DNA from 3 places in the Rhodococcus sp. NS-SX18 genome. Region 1 is predicted to be linked to each of the others. Evidence: riboswitches for the same ligand, from Rfam matches in the RefSeq annotation. Region 1 holds a riboswitch; each other region holds the start of a gene.

Region 1 (7,662 bases):
GAGGGCGGCGACCTGCAATGCGACGGGGTCGTCTCCCGCGGCGAGACGTGCCACGGACTCGCGCAGTCGGAGTTCCGTCTCTTCGGTCGCGCGGGCGGCCGCGAGCCGGGCGACCTGGCGGCCGATGAGTTGCCGGGCTTCGAGGACGCTGCGGACGACGTCCCAGTCGGGTCGCCCGTCGCGCACGAGCAGTCGCGGGAGCAGTTCCGGCCCGGCCTGGGTGCGGAAGTCGCGCACCGACGTCGCCTCCCCTTGACGCACCTCCACCAGGCCGGCGTGCGCGAGCCGGGAAATAGCTTCGCGGACAGCGGGTCTCGACACCCCGAAGGCCTCGGCGAGGTGGCGTTCACTCGGCAGCGACGCCCCGGCGGCGAGATCGCCGCCGAGCACGCGGGCGGCGATCTGGTCGTACACCTCGCCGGAGGCGGACTTGCGGGCGATCGGCTCGAACATCACGACCCGACCGTAGGCCACCGTTTGGACAGAGGTCAAGTGGTAAGACCAGTTCCCTTTGCGGCCGAATGTCACATCGCGTCGGTCAGACCGACGGAATGTCACATTCGGCCACCCGGAGTGGTCAGCTGAAGCCCATCACCTGGTCGCCCCACACCTCACGCAGCACCTTGTCGGGGTCCGGGACGAGGGAGTCGGTGTTGTCGATCAGCAGGGTCATGCGCTTGTCGGTGTCGTACGGCGCCCAGTGCCGGGATCCGTCCAGGGCGGCCGGCACCCCGTGGTGCGCGAAGGCGAGCCAGCGACGCTGGATCCGGCCCGAGATCGTCGTCGCAGCCTTGCGGCCACCGAGCCAGAACGTGGGGTCACGATCGAGCGTCCCGAAATTGCCGAAGACGTACGGCAGTTCGGTGGCGTGACCGGCACCGATCCGCGCCGCCTTGAGCATCGGGGTCGCATGGTCGAACCGGTACACCCACGTCGGCGAGTGGGCGCTGTGCGCGTCGGCGATCCACACCACCGGCATCCTGAACCCGGCGTCGCGCGAAAGAGCCATCGCCCCCGACGTTTTCGTGACGTCCGGATACGCGGAGATGATCTCCGCGATGCGGTCCGGCGGCAGTTCCGGGTGATCCTCGGCGAGCGCGTCGAGCATCGCCTGCACGGAGGCGTCGCTCACCGGCATCAACGGGGACTTCATGAAGCGGAAGATCGACGGCTCGTCCTTGTTGGAGCCGATGATCAGGGGGATCCGGTGCGCGAGCCCCTTCTGGAACGCCGCCACCGGGTACTTCGGCACCAGGTCGCGGTCGACCACGGGCGCCATCGCGAGCGTGCCGGGGAACTTCGTGGGAATCTCCCCGACGAGCACGTCACCCGCGTCGGTCAGCGTCTCGTGCGGCATGTCCCGCAGCGCCCACACCCGCGCCGGGGTGAGGTCGAGGATCTCGAGGAACCGCTCGGCGACCCGGGCGGCCCGCTCGGACCCGTACGCCGACGTCGCCGGCGGACTCTGCGCGATGGCCCGGTGAAACAACCCCTCCGCGCGGGGCACGGTCATCAGGGTGGTCAGCGACCCACCGCCCGACGACTCGCCGAACACGGTGACCCGGTCGGGGTCGCCCCCGAACGCGGAGATGCAGTCGCGTACCCACTCGAGGGCGGCGATCTGATCCCGCAGTCCCACATTGGATTCGAAGGTGGTCCCGGCGGTGGAGAACGACGAGAAGTCGAGGAAGCCGAGCGCACCGAGCCGGTAGTTGACCGTCACCACGACGACGTCGCCGCGCTCGGCGAGCAACCGTCCGTCGTAGATCCGCTGCCCCGAGTAGCCGAGGACGTAGGCACCGCCGTGGATCCACACCATCACCGGCCGCGGCTCCCCGTCCGGCTCCGGCGCCCAGATGTTCAGCGAGAGGCAGTCCTCACCGATCGTCAGCCCCGGATCGATGGGGATCGGGTTGTTGCGTCCCTGCGGCGCGATGGGCCCGAAGCGCCGCGCGTCGAGCACGTCGGTCCATGGCTCCGGCGGTTCGGGGGCGCGGAACCGGAGGTCACCGGACGTCGGCGCGGCGTACGGGACGCCCTTCCACGTGTAGACGGAGCCGTCGCGGTAGCCGCGTACGTCGCCGTACTTGCAGCCGACGATGAGCGTCTCGGCGTCCACGGTCCCTCCCGAACGAACGGTCTGGGGCCAAGGTACCAACAACAGACAGGTTGCATGCGGACCCCGCCGACCCGGGCGACGGAGGCGGTCTGCGCCGAGTGCTATCGTCGGCTCCGTAGACACGGGGTGCTCCGCATGTGCGCGGGGCTGAGATCACACCCGTCGAACCTGATCAGGTAATGCTGACGAAGGGATGTCCTGGCATGACCATGCCTGCCCGCGCGTCGGTCCCGGCAGGGACCGACCGCTTCACCGATCTGCTGTGGGACCGGACCAAGGTCCTGCGCGAGGCCATCGACGACCTCGAGTTCCTGCGCCGCCTCGGCGACGGAACACTGCCGCTCGACGCGTTCCGCTTCTACATCGAGCAGGACGCCCTGTACCTCGCCGGGTACGCCAAGGCACTCGCCCTCCTCGCGGCGAAGGCCCCGGACCCGGGCACCGCCGCGTTCTGGGCGAACAGCGCGGCCACGGCCGCCACCGAGGAATCCGCCCTGCACCGGGGTCTGCTCACCGGCGGGGTCCTGCCGCCCGCCGAGGACACCCCCGCGCACTCGCCCGCCTGCCTCGGTTACGTCTCCTATCTCACCGCCACCGTCGCCACCGACCCGTATCCGGTGGGCGCCGCCGCGGTACTCCCCTGTTTCTGGATCTACGCCGAGGTCGGCCGCGATCTCGCCGTCCGCGCCGCCGACGTGCTCGCCGCGGATCCCGCCCACCCCTACGCCCAGTGGGTCACCACCTACGACGCGCCCGAGTTCCACGCCGCGGTCGCCGGCGCCCGCGACCTCGTCGACGCCGCGGCGGCGGCCGCCACCGACGCCGAGCGCGACGCCATGACCGAGGCGTTCACCATCGCCACGCGCTACGAGCTGCTGTTCTGGGACACCGCACTCAACATCCAGGAGTGGCCGGCCTCATGACCACGCTCCCCCGGCTGCGCCGCCGGTTCACCGTCCTGGCCGCCGTCACCGCCGCACTGCTGCTCACCGCGTCCTGCGCCGGGAACAGCGACGATTCCGGTGACACCATCCGATTCGCCCTGGACTGGACGCCGAACACCAACCACACCGGCCTGTACGTCGCCCAGCAGGAGGGTCTGTTCGCCGACGCCGGTCTCGACGTCGAGTTCCTGCCCTACAACAACACCACCCCGGACACCCTCGTCGACGCCGGCAACGCCGAGTTCGGAATCTCCACGCAGGCGCAGGCGACGTTCTCCCGGGCGGCTGGCTCGCGCACCGTCTCGGTGCTCGCGCCGCTGCAGCACTGGGCGACCGGCATCGCCGTCAAGGCCGACCGCGCCGACCTGTCCCGGCCCGCGGACCTCGATTCCCGCACCTACGCCGGCTTCGGCGACCCGGGCGACGAGGAGACGCTCGCCCAGGTGATCCGCAACGACGGCGGGCGCGGCGACTTCACCTCCGTCACCCTCGGCACCTCCGCCTACGAGGCCGTGTACTCCGGCACCGCCGACTTCACCGTCTCCTACCTGGCGTGGGAGGGCATCGAGGCCGAGCACCGCGGGCTGCCGATGCGGTACTTCCGCTACACCGACTACGGGTTCCCCGACGCCTACGCGATCGTGATCGACGGCAACGAGGACTGGCTGGCCGAACACCCGGACCAGGCCCGCGCGTTCGTGCAGGCCGTCCAGCGCGGCTACGAGATCGCCGCGCAGGATCCCGACCGCGGCGCGCGCGCCCTGATCGAGGCCAACCCGGGGGCGTTCTCCGACGAGGAACTCGTCTACGAGAGTCAGCGGATGCTGTCGGCCGATTACATGCGCGACGAGAACGGCCGTGTCGGCACCCTCACCCTCGAGCGATGGACCGGGTACTCCCGGTTCCTGTTCGAGAAGGGCCTGCTCGCCGGTCCCGACGGCGCACCGTTGACCACCGAGCCGGACTGGTCGACCTACTTCACCGATGACTACCTCACGCCCTGACCCGACCCGGAACCCCTGGCTGCGGCGCGTCGCACCGGCCGCGGTGACCGTCGTCGCGCTGGCCCTCTGCTGGCAGCTGTACGTGGCGGTCAGCGGCATCCGCCCGCAGGTGCTGCCCTCCCCCGCCCGGGTCCTCGGGCAGGGGTGGGCGCACCGCGCCGACATCGCCGGTCACGCCTGGTCGACGCTGCAGGTCACGCTCGTCGGCTTCGCGGTGTCCCTGGCGGTCGCGTGGGCTCTGGCGATCGTCGTGGACTTCTCGCCGTGGCTGCGCCGCGCCCTGGTGCCGTTGTTCGTGGTGTCGCAGACCCTGCCGATCATCGCGATCGCGCCGCTGATGATCATCTGGTTCGGATTCGGGCTGCTGCCGAAGATCCTGGTGATCGCGCTCGCCACGTTCTTCCCCATGGCGATCGGCCTGATCGAGGGCTTCGCGGCCGCGGACCGGGAGGCGGGGGCGTTGCTGCGCAGCATGGGTGCCTCGCGCCGGCAGGAGTTCCGGTACGTGCGGCTCCCGTCGGCGCTGCCCCGGTTCTTCACGGCGCTGCGCATCGGGATCACCTACGCCGTGGTCGGTGCGGTCTTCGCCGAGTACGTCGGCGCCACGTCGGGACTCGGGATCTACATGAGCACCCAGAAGAACTCGTTCCGGACCGATCTGGTGCTGGCGGCGGTGCTCGTCACCGCGATGCTCTCACTCGCGCTGTATCTGCTCACCTACGCCGCGGAGCGGGTGGTGGCGCCGTGGGCGCTGGCGACGAGGAGCCCCCGGTGAACGCCGTCGCCGTCACCGGCGTGCACAAGGCGTTCGGTGGGCGCACCGTGCTCGACGGCGCCGAGTTCGCGGTGGCCGAGGGCGAGTTCGTCTCGCTCATCGGTCCGAGCGGCTGCGGCAAGTCCACCCTGTTCGGGTTGATCGCCGGCCTCGACGTGCCCGACACCGGCGCCGTCACGGTCGCCGGGCGGCCGGCCGCCCCGGGACGGGCCGCGCTGATGCCGCAGAAGGATCTGTTGTTTCCGTGGCGCAGTGTGCTCGACAACTGCGCGCTCGGCCTCGAGGTCCAGGGCACGCCCCGCGGTGAGGCGCGGGACCGGGCACGGAAGTTGTTCCCCGCCTTCGGTCTCGCCGGTTTCGAGGATGCCGCCCCGCGGCAGCTCTCGGGTGGGATGCGGCAGCGCGCGGCGCTGGCACGGACGGTGCTGCAGGGCCGCGATGTGCTGCTGCTGGACGAACCGTTCGGCGCGCTGGATTCGCTGACCCGCACCGAGATGCAGTTGTGGTTGCAGCAGGTGTGGCAGCGGGACCGCTGGACGGTGCTGATGATCACCCACGACGTGCGGGAGGCGCTGCTGCTGTCGGATCGGGTGCTGGTGCTCACGCCCCGCCCGGCGCGGGTGTGCCACGAGGTGGCGGTGCCGCTGCCGCGCCCTCGGGGCCTGGATACGCTGACGTCACCGGAGTTCGTGGCGCTCGAGGGGGAACTCGTCGACGCCCTGCACAGCACGGGGGCGCGCGGCTCGACACCGCAGGTCCCGCGCGGCTCGACACCGCAGAACCCGCGCAGCTCGACACCGCAGGATCCGCGCAGCTCGTCGCTGCGGGACTGACCCTCTCACGAAATATCGAGTGCAAGTTCGAGTTCCGCGAGGGCGTCCTCGAGATGCCCGAGCAGTCGCTGCAGCGCGGGGACGGTGCGGCGGCACCCGACGACGCCGAAGTCGACGGTGTCCGCGGTGTTGGTCAGCGTGATGTTGAGTGCCTGGCCGCTGAGCACGACCGAGACCGGGTAGATCCCGTCGAGCCGGGATCCGCCGCGGTACACCGGTTCCCGAGGTCCCGGCACGTTGGAGATGATGAGGTTGAACGGTGGCGGCGCCAGGGCGACCGCGCCCGAGATCGGCGCCAGCGCGAGTCCGGCGATGTTGAGCGCCGACCACACCGTCGCCTGCAGCGGTGTCATGCCGCCGAACAGGGTTTTGCCCTCCGCCATCGAGTCGCTGACCGTCGACAGCCGGGCGAGCGGGTCCTCGAGATGGGTGCCGAGGTTGCACAGCGTGACCCCGACGCTGTTGCCGCCCGAGGCCGATTCGGGGGTGTCCTTCGCGCGTAGCGACACCGGGACCATCGCGATCAGCGGGGTCTCGGGCAGCGCCTGCCGTTCGAGGAGGTACGCGCGAATGGCCCCGGCGCACATGGCGACGACGACGTCGTTGCTCGACACGCCGGCCGCGCGCCGCACCCGAGTGATGCGTGCGCGGCTCCAGGACTGCGCCGCGAAACGTCGCGTGCCGTCGATCGGGACGTTGAACATCGACCGCGGGGCCTCGTACGGCAGTGCGACGCGGCGCCCGCCGAGCACGGTCCGCGCGATCCGCAGCGCAACGGGCGCCGCGCCGATCACGTCGCCGGCCACGGAGCGCACCGTACCAATGGTCGACGTCCGCTCTGCGGTCCCGGATCCGTTCCCGGATCGGGGGCGGGGTGGCAGGTGCCACGGCGCCGGGAAGTCGCGCACGCTCGGGTCGGCGGTGTAGGTGCGTTGCAGCAGCCGCAGCCCGGAGACCCCGTCGAGCAGCGCGTGGTGCATCTTCGTGTAGACGGCGAACCGGCCGTCGGCGAGCCCTTCGATCACGTGCGCTTCCCACAGGGGCCGGTGCCGGTCGAGCAGCCCACTGTGCAGGCGGGAGACGAGGGTGAACAGCTCGCGGATCCGCCCCGGTGCCGGCAACGCCGAGTGCCGGACGTGGTACTCGAGATCGATCTCGTCGTCGACGGTCCACCAGGTGTAGCCGAGACTCGACACCGGATCGGCCGGTCGCTTGCGGAACAGCTCGTCGACGTGCGCGTCGGCGACGAGCCGGTTGTAGAGGTCGGTGACGTACCCCGGACCGGCGTCGGGCGGCGGGGTGAACAGTTCCAGCGAACCGAAGTGCATCGGGCGCTCCCGCGACTCGGCGAGCAGGAACATCGAGTCCGTCACCGGCATGTACCCCACGGGGACTGCCCCCTTTCGTCCGCCGTCGCATGCTGGGATGGATCGTACGTCGGCCCCGCGCATGCCGTACCGAATCGGTAACAGAAAGGCCCGCGACCTGCGAAAACCTCGATGTCCGGTCTCCATCGAGTCACGGTGCTTCGCCCCGGCGGATCGTCGTCGTACTGTCGATCAACCGACCCGGACGAACGTTGCGAAAGCCACGGCGGAAGGGCCGCGGAGGACGAGCCGGAGCCGACGACGAGTGCAGCTCCGCCCGAGCGGACGAGGACGAGGAGGCCCCGATGACGAGCACCGCGTCGAACCATCCTTCGTTGTCGTATCCGCCCGTGCCGCGGCCGGTGCTGCGGCGTGAGATCGCCGGGGTGAGCATGCCGTCGCAGGCCCTGACGTTCTCGGTGCGCAGCACCGTCAAGCCGGTCATCGACGCGTGGGCGCGTGCCCCGCACCTGCCCTGGCCGACGGGCGTGGTCGACCGGCTCGCGTTCCCCCTCAAGCCGGTCCCCGGCACGCACCGGCATCCGGTGCGGCTGCCGTCCTGCCGCGCCGAGTTCCTCGCCGCCCCGGGTGCCGACGGCTCCACCGCGATCCTGTACCTG
Region 2 (7,662 bases), 2.3 Mb from region 1:
CGCGCCCCCGAGACTCGGGGCGGCCGTCGGCGCCCTGGCCGACGTGTTCGGTCACGGCCGGACGGTGGCCCGGCACGGCGTGTCGTTCGGCAAGGAACTGGCGAAGATCGCCGTCGGCCGCTCCACGGTGGCCCCGGCGAAAGGCGACCGGCGGTTCGCCGACCCGGCCTGGAGCACGCACCCGGCCTACCGCCGGCTCGAGCAGACCTACCTGGCGGCCAGCGGTGCCGTCGACGGCGTCGTCGACGACGTCGGCCGCGGCATCGACCCCCGCCGGGCGGCCGAGGCCAAATTCGCGGCCGACATCCTCACCGCGGCCCTGGCCCCGACGAACTACCTGTGGACCAACCCCGCGGCACTGAAGGAGGCGTTCGACACCGCCGGCCTCAGTCTCGTGCGGGGCACCAGGCACTTCGTCTCCGACCTGCTCGAGAACCGGGGCATGCCGTCGATGGTCGACCGCGGCGCCTTCACCGTCGGCACCGACCTGGCGGTCACCCCGGGCGCGGTGATCTCCCGCGACGAGGTCGCCGAGGTGCTGCAGTACACCCCCACCACCACCACGGTCCGCCGCCGGCCGGTGCTGGTGGTGCCCCCGCCGATCGGCCGGTACTACTTCCTGGACCTGCGACCGGGACGCAGCTTCGTCGAGTACAGCGTCGGCCGGGGCCTGCAGACCTTCATGCTCTCGTGGCGCAACCCCACCGCCGAGCAGGGCGACTGGGACTTCGACACCTACGCGGGCCGGGTCCTGCGGGCGATCGACGAGGTGCGGGAGATCACCGGCAGCGACGACGTGAACCTGATCGGGTTCTGTGCCGGCGGGATCCTCGCCACCACGGCGCTCAACCACCTCACCGCCCGGGGCGACGACCGGGTGCACAGCATGGCGTACGCGGTGACGATGCTCGACTTCGGCGATCCGGCACTGCTCGGCGCGTTCGCCCGGCCCGCCCTGATCCGGTTCGCCAAGGGCCGCTCCCGCCGCAAGGGCCTGATCAGCGCCCGGGACATGGGATCGGCGTTCACCTGGATGCGCCCGAACGACCTGGTGTTCAACTACGTCGTCAACAACTACCTCATGGGACGCACCCCACCGGCGTTCGACATCCTCGCCTGGAACGCCGACGGCACCAATCTGCCCGGCACCCTGCACGGTCAGTTCCTCGACCTGTTCCGGGACAACCTGCTCGTCGAGCGCGGTAAGTTCACCGTGCTGGGCACACCGGTGGACCTGAAGTCGATCACCGTCCCCACCTTCGTCTCGGGCGCGATCGCCGATCACCTGACCGCCTGGCGCAACTGCTACCGCACCACCCAGTTGCTCGGGGGAGACACCGAATTCGTGCTCAGCTTCTCCGGGCACATCGCCAGCCTGGTCAACCCGCCCGGCAACTCGAAGGCGCACTACTGGACCGGCGGCACACCGGGCCCGGACCCGGACGCCTGGCTCGAGCACGCCGAGCGGCAGCAGGGCAGCTGGTGGCAGGCCTGGGCCGACTGGGTGCTCGCCCACGGTGGGGAGGAGACCACTGCGCCGAGCGCACCCGGCAGTACCCGGCACCCCGCGCTCGAGGCGGCCCCCGGCCGGTACGTGCGCGACCTACCCGCAGACCGACCCCCTGGATCCGGAATCCGACCCGGACCGACAGGCAGACCCCTGACCGTCGGCGGCTGACGTCAGCAGGTGGCGACCCGTCGTCGACGGCAAGGTGGAGGACGCGCGGCGCCGGCGCCCTCCGGCTCACGCCATCTCGGGGACGTGCAGGTGGGCGATGGCGAGCTCGAATTCGCAGGTGTCGAGTATCTCCGCGCCCGCTTCGCGAACCACTGCCGCCCGGATGCCGTCGAGGCGTTCCCTGTGGCGTTCGATCGCCTCGGCGCTGTCGAACGTCATCGACGACACCCCGCGGCCGGATGCGCGGTCGATCATCAGGCTGGCGCTGCAGAACCCGTCGAGTTCCTCCACCTTGGGCAGTGCGCCCATCTTCCACAGGTCGACGCCACGGTCCATATGCGCCGGCTCGGTCCTGATCCACGTGACCCGGCACCATGCCCCGCGATCCGAATGGTGGTCGCGATGCATGACGGCGATCTCCCACCGCGACACCTCCGTGGTGCCGTGGAAGATCCTGGCGGCCTCGTCACGTAGTGTGCGCACCGCTCCTTCGCTGGCGCGCATCGATTCCTCGTCGCGCCACGAACTGGTCGCGATGCACCGGCCCGAGCCGCGATCGATCAGCAGGGACATGCCGAGGCAGCCCTCGATGTCTGCCAGCGTGGGCATCACGGTGTCGCGTACGTGCCTGATCCCGGCGTCGATGTACGACGGATGCGCGTGAATTGTGGTCGAGCGTGCGAACACGATCGGCACCCTTCTCCTCAGGGCGGTGCCGACGCGGCGCCGCCGGTCGTTGTCGTTCCCCAGGTTTCACCTTGCTCCCCCGATCCACTGGAGGCAATAGGCACATTCCGCTTCGACCGGTTTCGCCCGAGTTGCACGACCCGGCCACCGCTGCCGTCCCTCGATCGTGGGAAGAGAACCACCCGTGCACGACTGCTCGCCGACGACGACGCGGTGGTGCCGCGACGCGTGCGGCACCACCGGGTCCGGTGAGAAACCGACCGTCACGGCCTCACATCGGGTCGTCTCAGGGCTCGAGCGGGGACGACGCCTGCGCCCAGAACCGCTTCGGGATGCGGCCCGCGTGCCGGGCCCGGAAGCCGGCCTCGACGGCGTGGCGCATCGCGGACGCCATGAGAGCCGGGTCCTTCGCCCGGGTCACCGCGGTCGCCAGCAGCACCGCGTCGCACCCGAGTTCCATCGCGAGCGCGGCGTCCGAGGCCGTGCCGATGCCCGCGTCGAGGATCACCGGCACCCCGGCGGCCTCGACGATCATCTCGATGTGGTGCGGGTTGGCGACCCCGAGGCCCGTGCCGATCGGCGAGCCGAGCGGCATCACGGCGGCGCAGCCGACGTCCTCGAGCCGTCGCGCCAGCACCGGGTCGTCGTTGGTGTAGGGCAGCACCACGAACCCGTCGTCGACGAGTTGCTCGGCGGCCGAGACGAGTTCGATCGCGTCGGGCAGCAGCGTGCGTTCGTCGGCGACGACCTCGAGTTTGACCCAGTCCGTTCCTAGCGCCTCGCGGCCGAGTTGTGCGGTGAGCACCGCCTCGGCGGCGCCGCGGCAGCCGGCGGTGTTGGGCAGCGGCACGATGTCGAGGCGGCGCAGCAGATCGAGCACGCCGGTCCCGGACGCCGCGTCCACCCGGCGCATCGCCACGGTGGTCAGCTCGGTGCCGGAGGCGACGAGGGCCTCCTCGAGCACGGCGAGGTTCGCGGCCCCACCGGTGCCGGTGATCAGCCGCGAGGCGAAGCTGCGTCCGGCGATCGTCAGGGGCGGCAGGTCGTGGCCGGGGTCGGGGCCGAAGTCGCGCTCAGCCACCCTGCACCGCCGTCAGCACCTCGATCTGCCAGCCCTTCCCGACGCGCTCGGACCAGCGTCCCCGGGGGAAGACGGCACCGTCCACGGCGACGGCGACCCCCCTGTCGGGCAGCCCGAGCCCGCTCAGCAACTCGGCCATCGTCGGCGCCTCGGCGAACCAGCGCTCCTCCCCATTGACCGTGACTCCCACCGTCGGCGCACCGTTCATCACACTCACTCCTCGGTAAATCGTTGCGGATCAGCATATTTCGCCACAGCGAGCGGTTCGTCCGCGAGCTCCGCGACCACCGCGTCCGCCGTGACCGGGGTCAGCAGCACGCCGTTGCGACCGTGCCCGGTCGCGGCGATCACCCGCTCGGACAGCCGGCCGATCAGCGGCAGGTTGTCCGGGCTCACGGGTCGCAGTCCCGCACTCGCCTCGTACAGCTCGTACTCGCCGATCGCCGGGAACAGCGTCTCGGCGTCGGCGATGAGATCCCGCACCCCCGCGACGGTGACCTGCGTGTCGTCGGCCTCGTACTGGGTTGCGCCGACGACGAGCCCGTCCGCGCGCGGCACCAGGTACGCGGGCCGGCCGTGCACGCTGCCGCGGACCGTCCGGTGCGGGGCGGGAGCCGCGCCCGGACGGGTCCGCAACCGCAGGATCTCCCCCTTGACCGGCCGCACCGGCAAGCCCGGCCACAGCCGCGCCGAGGCGGCGCCGGCCGCGAGCACCACCCGGTCGGCGTCCAGGTCCGTGACGTCAAGGACCGGCTCGTCGACGAAGGTGACCCCGGCCGCGGCGGCCGCCCGTCGCAGCGCGTCGACGAGAACCCGGTTGTCCACGGCCAGCTCGTCCGGGGCCAGCAGCCCGAGACGGATGCGCGGGCCGAGCGACGGCTCGAGTTCGCGCACCTCGGCGCGGCCGAGCACGCGCATCTCGTGCCCCTGGGCCGACACCCACTCGGCGATCGTGCGCAGGTCGGCGGCGTCGGCCGCGTCCAGCGCGACGGTCAGCGACGCAGTGGAGGTGAACAGGTCGAGGCCGGTCTCCCGCAGCAGCTCGGCGCCGAACGCCGGCCAGCGGGCCAGCGACGCGGCGCCCAGCTCGAGGACGTGTTCCTCACCCGGCCAACCCTCCGACAAGGGCGCCAGCATCCCCCCGGCCACCCAGGACGCCCCCGCTCCCGGGGACGGGTCGTGCACGGTCGCGGTCCAGCCGGCCCGGGCCGCGCGCCAGGCGATCGACAGCCCGATCACGCCTCCGCCGACAACGGATACGGTTCCCAACAGTTCGTCCACCTCACTCCCTGCGCCGGCATGATCCGGTTCAGGTGCTGACGGTCGGGGCCGGCAGGCCCCCTCTCAGCCCCGCGATCCCCGGGACTCCCGTGTCGATTCGTTCAGAGCAGAGACTACCGTCTCCGCCGTGACTACCTACCGCGGCAACCATCCCGCCCCCCGGGAACGCCTCGCGCAGGCCCGGCTCTACCTGTGCACCGACGCCCGTCGCGACACCGGCGACCTGGCTCGATTCGTCGAGGAGGCCCTTGCGGGCGGTGTCGACATCGTCCAGCTCCGCGACAAGGGCTCGGCAGGCGAGAAGAAGTTCGGCCCGCTCGAGGCGCGCGAGGAACTCGAAGCACTCGAGGTGCTCGCCGCCGCCTGCCACCGGCACGGCGCCCTGCTGGCCGTCAACGACCGCGCCGACATCGCCCTGGCCGCCGGCGCCGACATCCTGCACCTCGGGCAGGGCGACCTGCCGGTGCGGTACGCCCGGCAGGTCCTCGGCGACGACGTGGTGATCGGCCGCTCGACCGCCAGCCGGGCCCAGGCCAGCCTCGCCGACATCGAGGACGGTGTCGACTATTTCGCCAACGGACCGGTGTGGGAGACCCCCACCAAGCCGGGTCGCACCGCAGCGGGACTCGAGGTGCTGCGGGAGGTGGCCCGGTCGCAGCCGCGGCGGCCGTGGTTCGCCATCGGTGGTATCGATGCCGAGCGGTTGCCCGAGGTGCTCGACGCCGGTGCCACCCGCATCGCGGTGGTCCGCGCCATCACCGCGGCACCGAATCCGCGGGCCGCGGCGGCGGCCCTGAAGGCCGCGCTGCCCGGCTGAGAGGCCGTCACAGCCAGTCGAGCACCGTCGACGGCGCCAGGGTCGGCACGTCCCCGGGCAGCCGGGCACGCAGTCCCCGGTCGGCCGTCACCACTACGGTGAGCACCTGGTCCAGGACCGCCGACGTGCCCTTCGCCAGGACGGCCAGCTCGTCGTCTCCGCTGCCGGCCGCGGAGTGCACCGGGGTGCGGTCGTCGTCGATCACCGCTGCGCGGGCCTGCCCCTCGAGGACCGCCTCGATGCGGCTCACCCAGCCGAAGGACCCGCCGGGCAGCTCGACGGTGCGGGGCACCGACTCCGCCAGCTCCGCGAGCAGTCGTGCGGTGGCACCCGGCCGATCGCGCCACCAGCCGTTCGGCCGCGAGCCGAGGACGTTGGCCGTGTCGAGCAGCATCCGCACCGCCCGGGTTCGCAGGTCCGGCCAGGCCGCCGCGAACCCGGAGTGCAGGGGCATGGTCTCGACATCCGCCTCCGGCACCCAGCGCAGTTCGGTGCTCTCCCCGTTGAGGGTCGTCGCCATCGGGCTCGGGGTGTCCGCGACGACCGTGGTGTACGTCCATCCTCCGGTCACGCCGGAGGTGACCCGCTCGGTGCGCACGTTCACGGCAGCCGCGTCGATCCCGGTCTCCTCCTCTGCTTCCCGTACAGCCGCGGCGACGGGACTCTCGTCGCTGTCGCGGGCGCCGCCGGGCAGGGCCCACGTGCCGCCCTGGTGGCTCCACGCCGCGCGGTGCTGGAGCAATACGGCCGGCGTGCCGTCGGGCAGCGGTGCACGCAGCAGCAGCCCGGCCGCGCCGAACCTGCCCCACCGGCGACCACCGTCGGGTCCGACGGCCCAGCCGTCCCCGTCACCTCGCATCGCGTCCGCCTCCCTGCCGCCCGGCCGCCGACCGCGAGCCGGGCGTCCACCGTCCTCGGACGGCAACAACATCCCATTACTGCTTATATGCTCGCCACACACAGTGCCACATCGGAAGGGGTGCTCTCGTGGACGTGCGCGTGACCCCCACGCTCGGCGCGGTCGGGGGTCGCCTCGAGCGCGGCGACGTGTCCGGTCCCGTCGTCGACCACGACCGCCGCGCCGACGACTGGCGCACCCTGCTCCGATCCACCCCCGCCGCATTCCTCACCCTCGGCGCGCTGCTGTCGATCCTCCTCATCGTCTCCGGCATCGTCGCAGGTCAGACCGTGACGAGCCGGCAGGCCACGCACAGTCGGCTGCTCACGTCCGTCGAACCCCTCGCCGACGCAGCCCAGAGTCTCTACAGCGCGCTGTCCGTCGCGGACGCGGCCGCCGCCACGGGTTTCATCGCGGGCGGTATCGAGCCCGAGGAGGTGCGGGAACGCTACACCCAGGCCGTCGGCGAGGCGTCCACCCAGCTCGTCGCCGCGGCCGGCGGAATCGCCGCCGACGACAGGGTGAGTGCCCGGTTGCTGGCGGACATCGCCGGCCGGCTCACCGTCTACACCGGCCTGGTGGAGACGGCCCGTGCGAACAATCGCGTCGGAAACCCCGTAGGCGCCGCCTACCTCGGCGAGGCCTCGTACCTGATGCAGTCCGAACTGCTGCCGATGGCGCAGGAACTGTACGAACGCAGCTCGTCCGCCGTCACGTCCACCCAGCGGGCGGCGGTGCAACCGCCGTGGACGTCGATCGGGATGCTGCTGATGACGGTCGTCGCGCTGACCGGCGTGCACGTGATCGTCTCGCGGATCAGCCGCCGCACCCTCAACCTCGGACTGCTCACGGCCATCGCCTCGACGGGGATCCTGCTGTGCTGGCTCCTCGTCGCGGGACTGATCTCGTCGAGCGCCACCCGGAACGCCGTCGAGCGCGGCGGCGAACCGCTCGGGGTCTTCACCGACAGTCGGATCCTCGCCCAGCAGGCCCGGACCGCCGAGACGCTGCAGCTGGTCCGGCGGGACGTCACCGGCGAATACGACGCGATGTTCGACGGCAGCATGGACCGTCTCGAGGAGTTGCTCACCGGCTCCGCGGCCACCGACGTGGAGTCCCAGGCCGAACCGGCCGGCCGCGCCGCCGAAGCGCGCACGGCGTGGCTGGCATCGCACGACCGCGTGCAGGCGGCACTCGACCGGGGCGACTACCCGGCTGCC
Region 3 (7,662 bases), 2.7 Mb from region 1:
ACCGGGTCTGGACATACTTCGACGCTCTGGTCCCGCCGGAGTTGCCGAAGTCCTTGCTGGTCATCGGCTCCGGTGCCATCGGTGTCGAATTCGCGAGTCTGTACAACGATCTCGGCACCGATGTCACCCTCGTCGAATTGGCCCCGCAGATCATGCCGATCGAGGATGCCGCCGTCGCGGGCCATGTACGGCGGCAGTTCGAGAAGCGAGGCATCAGGATTCACACCGGCGCCTCGGTGTCCGAACTGACGGCCGGCACGAACGCCGTCACCGTGGCCGTCCGGTCGGCCGACGGAACGATCGACGAGTCGACCGTGGACCGAGTCCTCGTTGCGGCCGGAATCCAGGGCAACGTCGAGGACCTCGGTCTCGAGGAACTCGGTGTCGAGGTCGATCGCGGATTCGTCACCACCGACCAGTGGTGTCGCACCACCGCATTCGGCGTGTACGCGATCGGTGACGTGGCGGGCGCACCCTGCCTCGCCCACAAGGCCAGCCACGAGGCCGTGCTCTGTGTGGACAAGCTCGCCGGTGCGGATCACGTCCGGCCGTTGGACCGCGACTACGTTCCGGGCTGTACCTATGCGAGGCCGCAGGTCGCGAGCCTCGGTCTCACCGAGGAACGAGCGCGTGCGACCGGCCGTCGCCTCCAGATCGGACATTTCGATCTGCAGGCGTCCGGGAAGGCGCTCGCGATCGGTGAAGCCGACGGGTTCGTGAAGACGATCTTCGACGCCGACAGCGGTGAACTCCTCGGTGCCCACATGGTCGGTCCGGATGTCACCGAGCAGCTTCAGGGATTCGGCATCGCTCGATCTCTGGAGGCGACCGCCGACGATCTCGCCGAGGTCGTCTTCGCGCACCCGACGCTGTCGGAGGCGATGCACGAATCGGTTCTGGCCGCGCTGGGCCGTCCGATCAACATGTAGCAAGTCCCGCCGAACCGCGGACCCGCGTGGAACCGCGGTTCGGCGGGAACCCACGCCCAGGAATCGAACGAAACGTGAATCCCATACCTGGAACAACACCCGACGCGCCGGTCCCTTCGGGCCGCAGGTTGCTTCGACTGGAGGTCCGCAATGCGCAAACCCCCGTCGAACGCAAGCCGAACTGGATCAAGACCCGCGTCAAGAACAGTCCCGCGTACGCCGAACTCGAGAGCCTGGTCGAACGCGAAGGACTGCACACGGTGTGTGCGGAAGCCGACTGCCCCAACATCTTCGAATGCTGGGCAGACCGCGAAGCCACGTTCCTGATCGGCGGTCGGCAGTGCACGCGCCGCTGCGACTTCTGTCAGATCGACACCGGCAAACCCGCCGACCTCGACCGGGATGAGCCCCGCCGCGTCGCCGAGTCCGTGCAGGCGATGGGACTTCGGTACGCCACCGTCACCGGGGTTGCCCGCGACGACCTGCCCGACGGCGGCGCATGGCTCTACGCCGAGACCGTCCGACAGATCCACGCCCTCAACCCCGGCACCGGCGTCGAGAATCTCGTTCCCGACTTCAGCGGACGGCCGGACCTGCTGGCCGAGGTGTTCGACTCCCGGCCCGAGGTGCTCGCCCACAACCTCGAGACCGTGCCGCGGCTCTTCAAGCGGATCCGTCCCGCGTTTCGCTACGAACGCTCGCTCGGTGTGCTCGCCGCGGCCCGCGACTTCGGCCTGATCACCAAATCGAACCTGATCCTCGGTATGGGGGAGACCCCACAGGAAGTGCAGCAGGCGATGATCGACCTGCACGATGCCGGCTGCGACATCCTCACCATCACCCAGTATCTGCGTCCCTCGCCGCGACACCACCCGGTCGAGCGGTGGGTCGAGCCGGAAGAATTTGTCGAACACTCGAAAGCCGCCGAGGAGATCGGTTTCGCCGGCGTCCTGGCGGGGCCGCTCGTGCGTTCCTCGTATCGCGCCGGCCGCCTCTACGCCGACGCCATGGCCCACCACGACCGTGAACTCACTTCTCCCCTCAGTCATCTCGCCGAATCGCACCCGCCAGGAGTTCGACCCACATGAGTTCCGCCACCGAAGACGACCGCATCATCGACTTCGCCCGTCGCTGGCTGCCCTACGGCGGCGGAAGTCCCGGAGACCTTCTGGTCGAATTCGGAATGACCCCAGCCGGTTACCTGACCCGGCTGGGGGAGATCCTCGACAGCCCCGCCGCCTTACGACTGCACCCCCGACTACGTGCGGAACTGCGCGACTTCGTCGCTGCGCGCACCTCTGCACCGCGCGCCGCGCCGAACCGGAGCGACCAGGTTCGGAGGCGGAATGTCACCTGATCACACGGACTTCGACACCGTCCGCGAACCGGTACGGCTGGGGCGTCAGCACAGGGCCGAGGCTCTTGCGCAGCCGGGAGACCTCGGCGCGGACGGCAACGATGTGGTCCCGGTCGCCGAACAGGGCCTCACTCAACGACGCGGCATCGATGCCGGCCGACCCGGTACGTGCCAATACCCTCAGAATCTGCGCGTGCCGCGGTGACAGGGCACGCGTCCATTCCGTCTCCCCCCGCACCGTCGCCCGAGGGGCCGCCCCCAGGTCGAGTTCGAGTCGGATGGCCGCCCGTTCCGCGCGGCGGCGCACCAACCATGCGTCACCGAGCGGTTCGGGTACGCAAAGTCCGAGACCGGGCACGAGCAGCGGTCGGTCGGCCTCCGGTGAGGCCAGTCGTTCGGGAACGCCGATGCCGCTGGCTGCCACGACCCATCCGTGACCGTCCACGACGACAGCAGGCCCGCACGTCCTTGCCAGCACCGGCGCCGCATCGGTACGGAGCCTGTCGAGGTGGACGGCATGCTCGCGCCAGAGCATCGACTCGGCCAACCGCACAGCCGTCTGCACGAGGGCCACGGTGGCCGGATGCACCGACATCGCCGACCCGCTGATATCCAGTACGCCGAGGACCTCGCCGGAGCGTGGATCGTGGACCGGTGACCCCGTACACGACCAGCCGTAGTGGGACCGGGCATAGTGTTCGGCCGAAAAAAGCTGTACCGGAGCGTCTTCGACCAGCGACGTGCCGACAGAATTGGTGCCTACCGACGTCTCCGACCAGCGGGCGCCTTCCACGAATCCGAGGACGTCGGCTTCCCTCTGCACGTCACGTGCACCTTCTCGCCACAGCACCACCCCGTCCGAGTCGGCGACGACCACGATGAAGTTCGCGTCGCTCGCCATTTCGGTCAAGGTGCCGCGTAGTTCGGGCAGAACCGACCTCAGGGCGCTTCGTGCACGGCGCGCTTCGAGTTCGGAGACGTCCGCGAGTACCACGTCCTCACACCGGGCCGGACTGACGCCGTCTGCCTGGAGACGCGACCACGACCGGGCGACAACGTCACGCGGAGGCACCGGCGGCGTCCGGCCGGACATCACCGCGTCGTGGACGTCGCTCAACAATCGGGCGCGTCGCGACAAGTCTTCTCCGGAACCGAAAGCGAGCAACCGCTGGCGCGCCGAACTGGCCCTACTCACAGCGTCCAGCCTACCGTCAGGGGGCCAGCCGCACCATGGCCCCTGCCGTCTGCGGCCAACCCAACAGCGAACCCGTCGACGAGTTCGCACATTCGGCGAGACGCGGGTCGACCGGCACACTTCTTGGACAAGAACGTTCCGCACGAACGCTTTCGGTCCTCGGGCCCCCGCTTCTGCCGTGCGGCCCGCCTGGGTGGGCGCAAGCGGTGGACCCGCCACTGCCCAGACCCACCGGGCCGCCGAGCGAGGTCGACGCCTATGATCCTCTCGACACGGGGTGCCCGGTAGGAGGGCTGAGATCACACCCGTCGAACCTGCTCTAGTTCGTACTAGCGAAGGGATGTCCGAATGTCGATGTCTGCTGTTCCACCGCCGCGAGTGCTTTCCATTGCCGGTACGGATCCGACCGGCGGCGCCGGCATCCAGGCGGACCTGAAGAGCATTGCCGCGCATCGAGGCTACGGGATGGCGGTGGTCACGGCGTTGGTCGCCCAGAACACGTGCGGTGTACGCAGTGTCCACCTTCCTCCGGCATCGTTTCTCACCGCTCAACTCGAAGCGGTCAGCGACGATGTCACCGTCGACGCCGTCAAGATCGGCATGCTCGCCGACACCGATCAGGTGCAAGCCGTCGCCGAATGGCTTGCAACGGTCGCGCCCCCCGTGGTGGTGCTCGATCCGGTCATCGTCGCCACCAGCGGCGACCGGTTGCTCAGCCGCGAAGCCGAAAGGGCGCTCGAAGACCTCATTCCCCAGGTCCATCTGATCACGCCGAACGTTCCTGAACTCGCAGTCCTCAGCTCCACGTCTCCGGCCGACTCCTGGGAGGAACTGCTCGGGCAAGCCCACGAGATTGCCGATCGCTATGGGGTGGCGGTGTTGGCCAAGGGCGGACATCTTCCTGGAGACACCGTCTACGACACCGTCATCGGCCCTCTAGCGGGGGAGGACGATGCGGTCGTGGTCGACAGTCCCCGCATACGCACCTCGAACACGCACGGCACCGGTTGCTCGCTGTCGGCAGCCATGGCTACCCTTCGGCCGCAGCGAGAAAGCTGGGATGCCGCGCTCGAGGAAGCCAAACGGTGGCTCACCGCAGGCATCGAAGCAGGCGGGGAGCTGCATGTCGGTTGCGGCCATGGCCCTGTCCACCACTTCGTCGATCTGTGGACGTGATCTGCTGTCGAGGAACAATATTGCCGTGCGCGCCGCCCTCGAGCCGGGTGGCAATCCCGGGCAGGCTCGTGATTTGCCCGAAGTGACAGTGAAGTTCGACGGACAGGCACAACCGGGGTAGTCTTGCGACGGACTCGACACGGGGTGCCGGAAACGGCTGAGAGACAGACCCGTCGAACCTGATCTCGATCATGCGAGCGAAGGGATGCCGAGCCGGCGCGGCCGTGTGGTCCGTCGCTGCGGTGAACCCCTTCCCACCGAAGGGAAACAACACACAATGCTCCTGCAGAACCAGACGGTACTCGTCACCGGCGCCGGGCGCGGTCTCGGTCACCACCTCGCACAGTCGTTCGCCGACGAGGGCGCCGCCGTCGTAGTCAATTACCGCAACAGCAGCGACGCCGCCCACGCCCTTGCCCAGAAGATCGGCTCGGACCGCGCTGTCGCGCTGGCCGCCGACGTGACCGACCCCGCCCAGGTCGACGCCATGCTCACACAGGCCAGGAAGCACTTCGGCCGACCGGTCACCACCGTGGTCAACAACGCGCTGCCCGACTTCTCCTTCAACGGCGACGCGCGCCGCAGGGCCGACCAGATCGGCTACGGCGATTTCGCCGCTCAACTCGACGGTATCGTCGGCGGCGCGATCAACACGGTCCAGGCGGTTCTGCCCGGCATGCGCGAGGCCGGCGGCGGCAGCGTCATCAATATCGGCACCAACCTGTTCCAGAACCCGGTGGTGCCGTATCACGACTACACCGCCGCCAAGGCAGCACTGCTGTCGCTGACCCGCACATTCGCGGCAGACCTGGGGCCTGAAGGCATCCGCGTGAACATGGTCTCCGGTGGGCTGCTGCGCACCACCGACGCATCGGCAGCGACCCCCGAGGAGGTATTCGAACTGATCGCCGCCTCCACGCCCCTGCGGAAGGTCACCACCCCGGAGGACTTCGCTGCCGCCGTCCTGTTCTTCGCTTCCGACTGGTCGCGAGCAGTCACCGGTCAGAACCTCGTGGTCGACGGCGGGCTGGTGATGAACTGATGCTGTCCCGCACCCTCCATCTCAATGCCTTTCTCCATGGTGTCGGCCATCATTCGGCGGCGTGGCGGCATCCGACATCCGCGGCGGAGCGAATCGGGGACATCACCTACTTCGAGGAACTCGCCCGGACAGCCGAGCGTGGCTGCTTCGATGCGGTGTTCTTCGCCGACGGACACTGCGTGAATACGAGCTACACGGCCGGGACCACGTGGTTTCTCGAACCCCTGACCGCGCTGTCCGCGATGGCGCGCGCGACGAAACACATCGGGCTGGTCACCACGGTGTCCGCGAGCTTCTACACACCGTTCCATGCGGCGCGGATGCTCGCGTCGCTGGACCACATCAGCGGTGGACGGGCCGGGGTGAACATCGTGACCTCGATGTTCGACGCGGAGGCCCGCAATCACGGGCTCGACGCTCTGCCGGACCATGCCGCGCGTTACGGCCGCGCCGAGGAGTTCATCGAGGTGCTGACTGCGCTGTGGGACTCGTGGGACGAGGCCGGCATCGCCGTCGATCGCGCCGCCGGTCGATACCTCGACGCCGACGCCATCCGTCGGATCGAGCACCGCGGTCAGCACTTCCGCGTCGACGGTCCGCTCACCGTCCCGCGCTGTCCACAGGGGCGTCCGGTGCTGTTCCAGGCAGGAGCGTCGGAGACCGGACGCAGCCTCGCAGCGCGGCACGCCGAAGCGGTGTACTCGGTTTCGTGGGATTCGGCTATGGCGCTCGACTTCGCCACCGATCTACGTGGCCGCGCTGCCGCCGCCGGACGAGATCCCGCGTCGATCGCGATACTTCCGGGCCTCGTCCCCTATGTCGGTCGCACCGAGGACGAGGCCCGGGCGAAGAAGGCGACGTTGGACGCGTTGATCGACATCGACGCCGCGCTCGCCCAGCTCGGCGTCTTCACCGGTCAGGACTACACGGGCCACGATCTCGACGCGCCGGTTGCCGACCTGCCGCCCATCGACCAGTTCTCCGGCCCCCAGGGTCGCTACGCAACGGTGCAACGGATCATCGGATCGCACCGGCCCACACTGCGTGGACTGCTCGGCTACCTCGCGGCCGGAGGAGGGCACGCGACGATGATCGGCACGCCCGAGGCGATCGCGGATCGGATCGAGGAGTGGTTCGTCGCCGGCGCCTGCGACGGATTCAACCTGATGTGTCCGGCGTATCCGGATTCGCTGGACGACTTCGTCGACCTGGTAGTCCCGGAACTGCAGCGCCGCGGCCTGTTTCGCACCGCATACCCCGGGACCACATTGCGCGACACGCTGGGACTGTGGTCCTTCGCGTGAAGACGCCCGGGTGACGGCGCCGCCCGGGTAGTGCACAGCGTGGTCACGGATCCTGCTCGTCCAACACCCGCCCGACGAATCCGCCGAGTCGAGTCTCGAGTTGCCGGATCCGAGTCTCGGTGGGCAGTGCTCGATCGGGCTGATTGCCGGGCAGAGGCGCCAGCTCCCGCACATACAGTGAGCATGCGAAGTTACTGCACATGTAGGTTCCGATGCTGTTTCCGGCCTTGCCGCCGGCGCCGGCCTTGCGCGCCGTGAACAGCGACGTCCCACCGGCGCGGTGAACGGCGTGACAGAGGGTGCACATCGTGCTGCGCGACCGGGACCCGTCGGTGTCGGCCTGGCGCAACTCGATGCCGACCGTGTGCTCGGCGCGCTGGGCAATCAGATATGCGCGGAGCGGAGCTCGAGGGTCCGTCCAGCCGAAGAAGTCGAGTTCCGCCCAGCGCACCGCGTCGAAGTCGGGTGGGAACGTCACCGTCCTGATCCTGCTGCGCGAGCTGTTGACGAACGACCCGAGGATCTCGTCGCGGGACAGTGCCTGCATCACCATTCTTCCTTCCACGTTTGATTCATGAAACGTGTGGAGTATAAACTCGCCGGCATGGGTCGCCACAAGGATGTCGAGCGTCGGCGCGCACTCCTCGAGGGCTGTTGCG

The links. A riboswitch is a leader RNA that binds a small molecule or an ion and turns the genes downstream of it on or off. The one in region 1 is predicted to bind thiamine pyrophosphate.
Region 2: another riboswitch for thiamine pyrophosphate. It lies ahead of thiO (glycine oxidase ThiO); the one in region 1 lies ahead of AC2IPW_RS08730 (TenA family protein).
Region 3: another riboswitch for thiamine pyrophosphate. It lies ahead of thiD (bifunctional hydroxymethylpyrimidine kinase/phosphomethylpyrimidine kinase); the one in region 1 lies ahead of AC2IPW_RS08730 (TenA family protein).

What each region holds. Positions count from the first base shown of each region.
Region 1 is NZ_CM170633.1:1,858,844-1,866,505, reverse strand. It holds gene AC2IPW_RS08740 (FadR/GntR family transcriptional regulator) at 1-453, opposite strand, end outside; gene AC2IPW_RS08735 (carboxylesterase/lipase family protein) at 578-2,119, opposite strand; TPP riboswitch at 2,232-2,330, shown strand; gene AC2IPW_RS08730 (TenA family protein) at 2,323-3,042, shown strand; gene AC2IPW_RS08725 (ABC transporter substrate-binding protein) at 3,039-4,067, shown strand; gene AC2IPW_RS08720 (ABC transporter permease) at 4,048-4,842, shown strand; gene AC2IPW_RS08715 (ABC transporter ATP-binding protein) at 4,839-5,675, shown strand; gene AC2IPW_RS08710 (WS/DGAT/MGAT family O-acyltransferase) at 5,681-7,063, opposite strand; gene AC2IPW_RS08705 (alpha/beta hydrolase) at 7,348-7,662, shown strand, end outside.
Region 2 is NZ_CM170633.1:4,115,063-4,122,724, forward strand. It holds gene AC2IPW_RS18910 (PHA/PHB synthase family protein) at 1-1,678, shown strand, start outside; gene AC2IPW_RS18915 (antibiotic biosynthesis monooxygenase) at 1,745-2,374, opposite strand; gene thiG (thiazole synthase) at 2,652-3,446, opposite strand; gene thiS (sulfur carrier protein ThiS) at 3,439-3,654, opposite strand; gene thiO (glycine oxidase ThiO) at 3,660-4,727, opposite strand; TPP riboswitch at 4,716-4,828, opposite strand; gene thiE (thiamine phosphate synthase) at 4,855-5,544, shown strand; gene AC2IPW_RS18940 (NUDIX hydrolase) at 5,552-6,403, opposite strand; gene AC2IPW_RS18945 (hypothetical protein) at 6,532-7,662, shown strand, end outside.
Region 3 is NZ_CM170633.1:4,587,133-4,594,794, reverse strand. It holds gene lpdA (dihydrolipoyl dehydrogenase) at 1-929, shown strand, start outside; gene lipA (lipoyl synthase) at 1,004-2,017, shown strand; gene AC2IPW_RS20975 (DUF3263 domain-containing protein) at 2,014-2,286, shown strand; gene AC2IPW_RS20970 (GAF domain-containing protein) at 2,279-3,406, opposite strand; TPP riboswitch at 3,745-3,839, shown strand; gene thiD (bifunctional hydroxymethylpyrimidine kinase/phosphomethylpyrimidine kinase) at 3,830-4,657, shown strand; TPP riboswitch at 4,788-4,880, shown strand; gene AC2IPW_RS20960 (3-oxoacyl-ACP reductase) at 4,935-5,699, shown strand; gene AC2IPW_RS20955 (LLM class flavin-dependent oxidoreductase) at 5,699-7,003, shown strand; gene AC2IPW_RS20950 (FBP domain-containing protein) at 7,047-7,550, opposite strand; gene AC2IPW_RS20945 (TetR family transcriptional regulator) at 7,578-7,662, shown strand, end outside.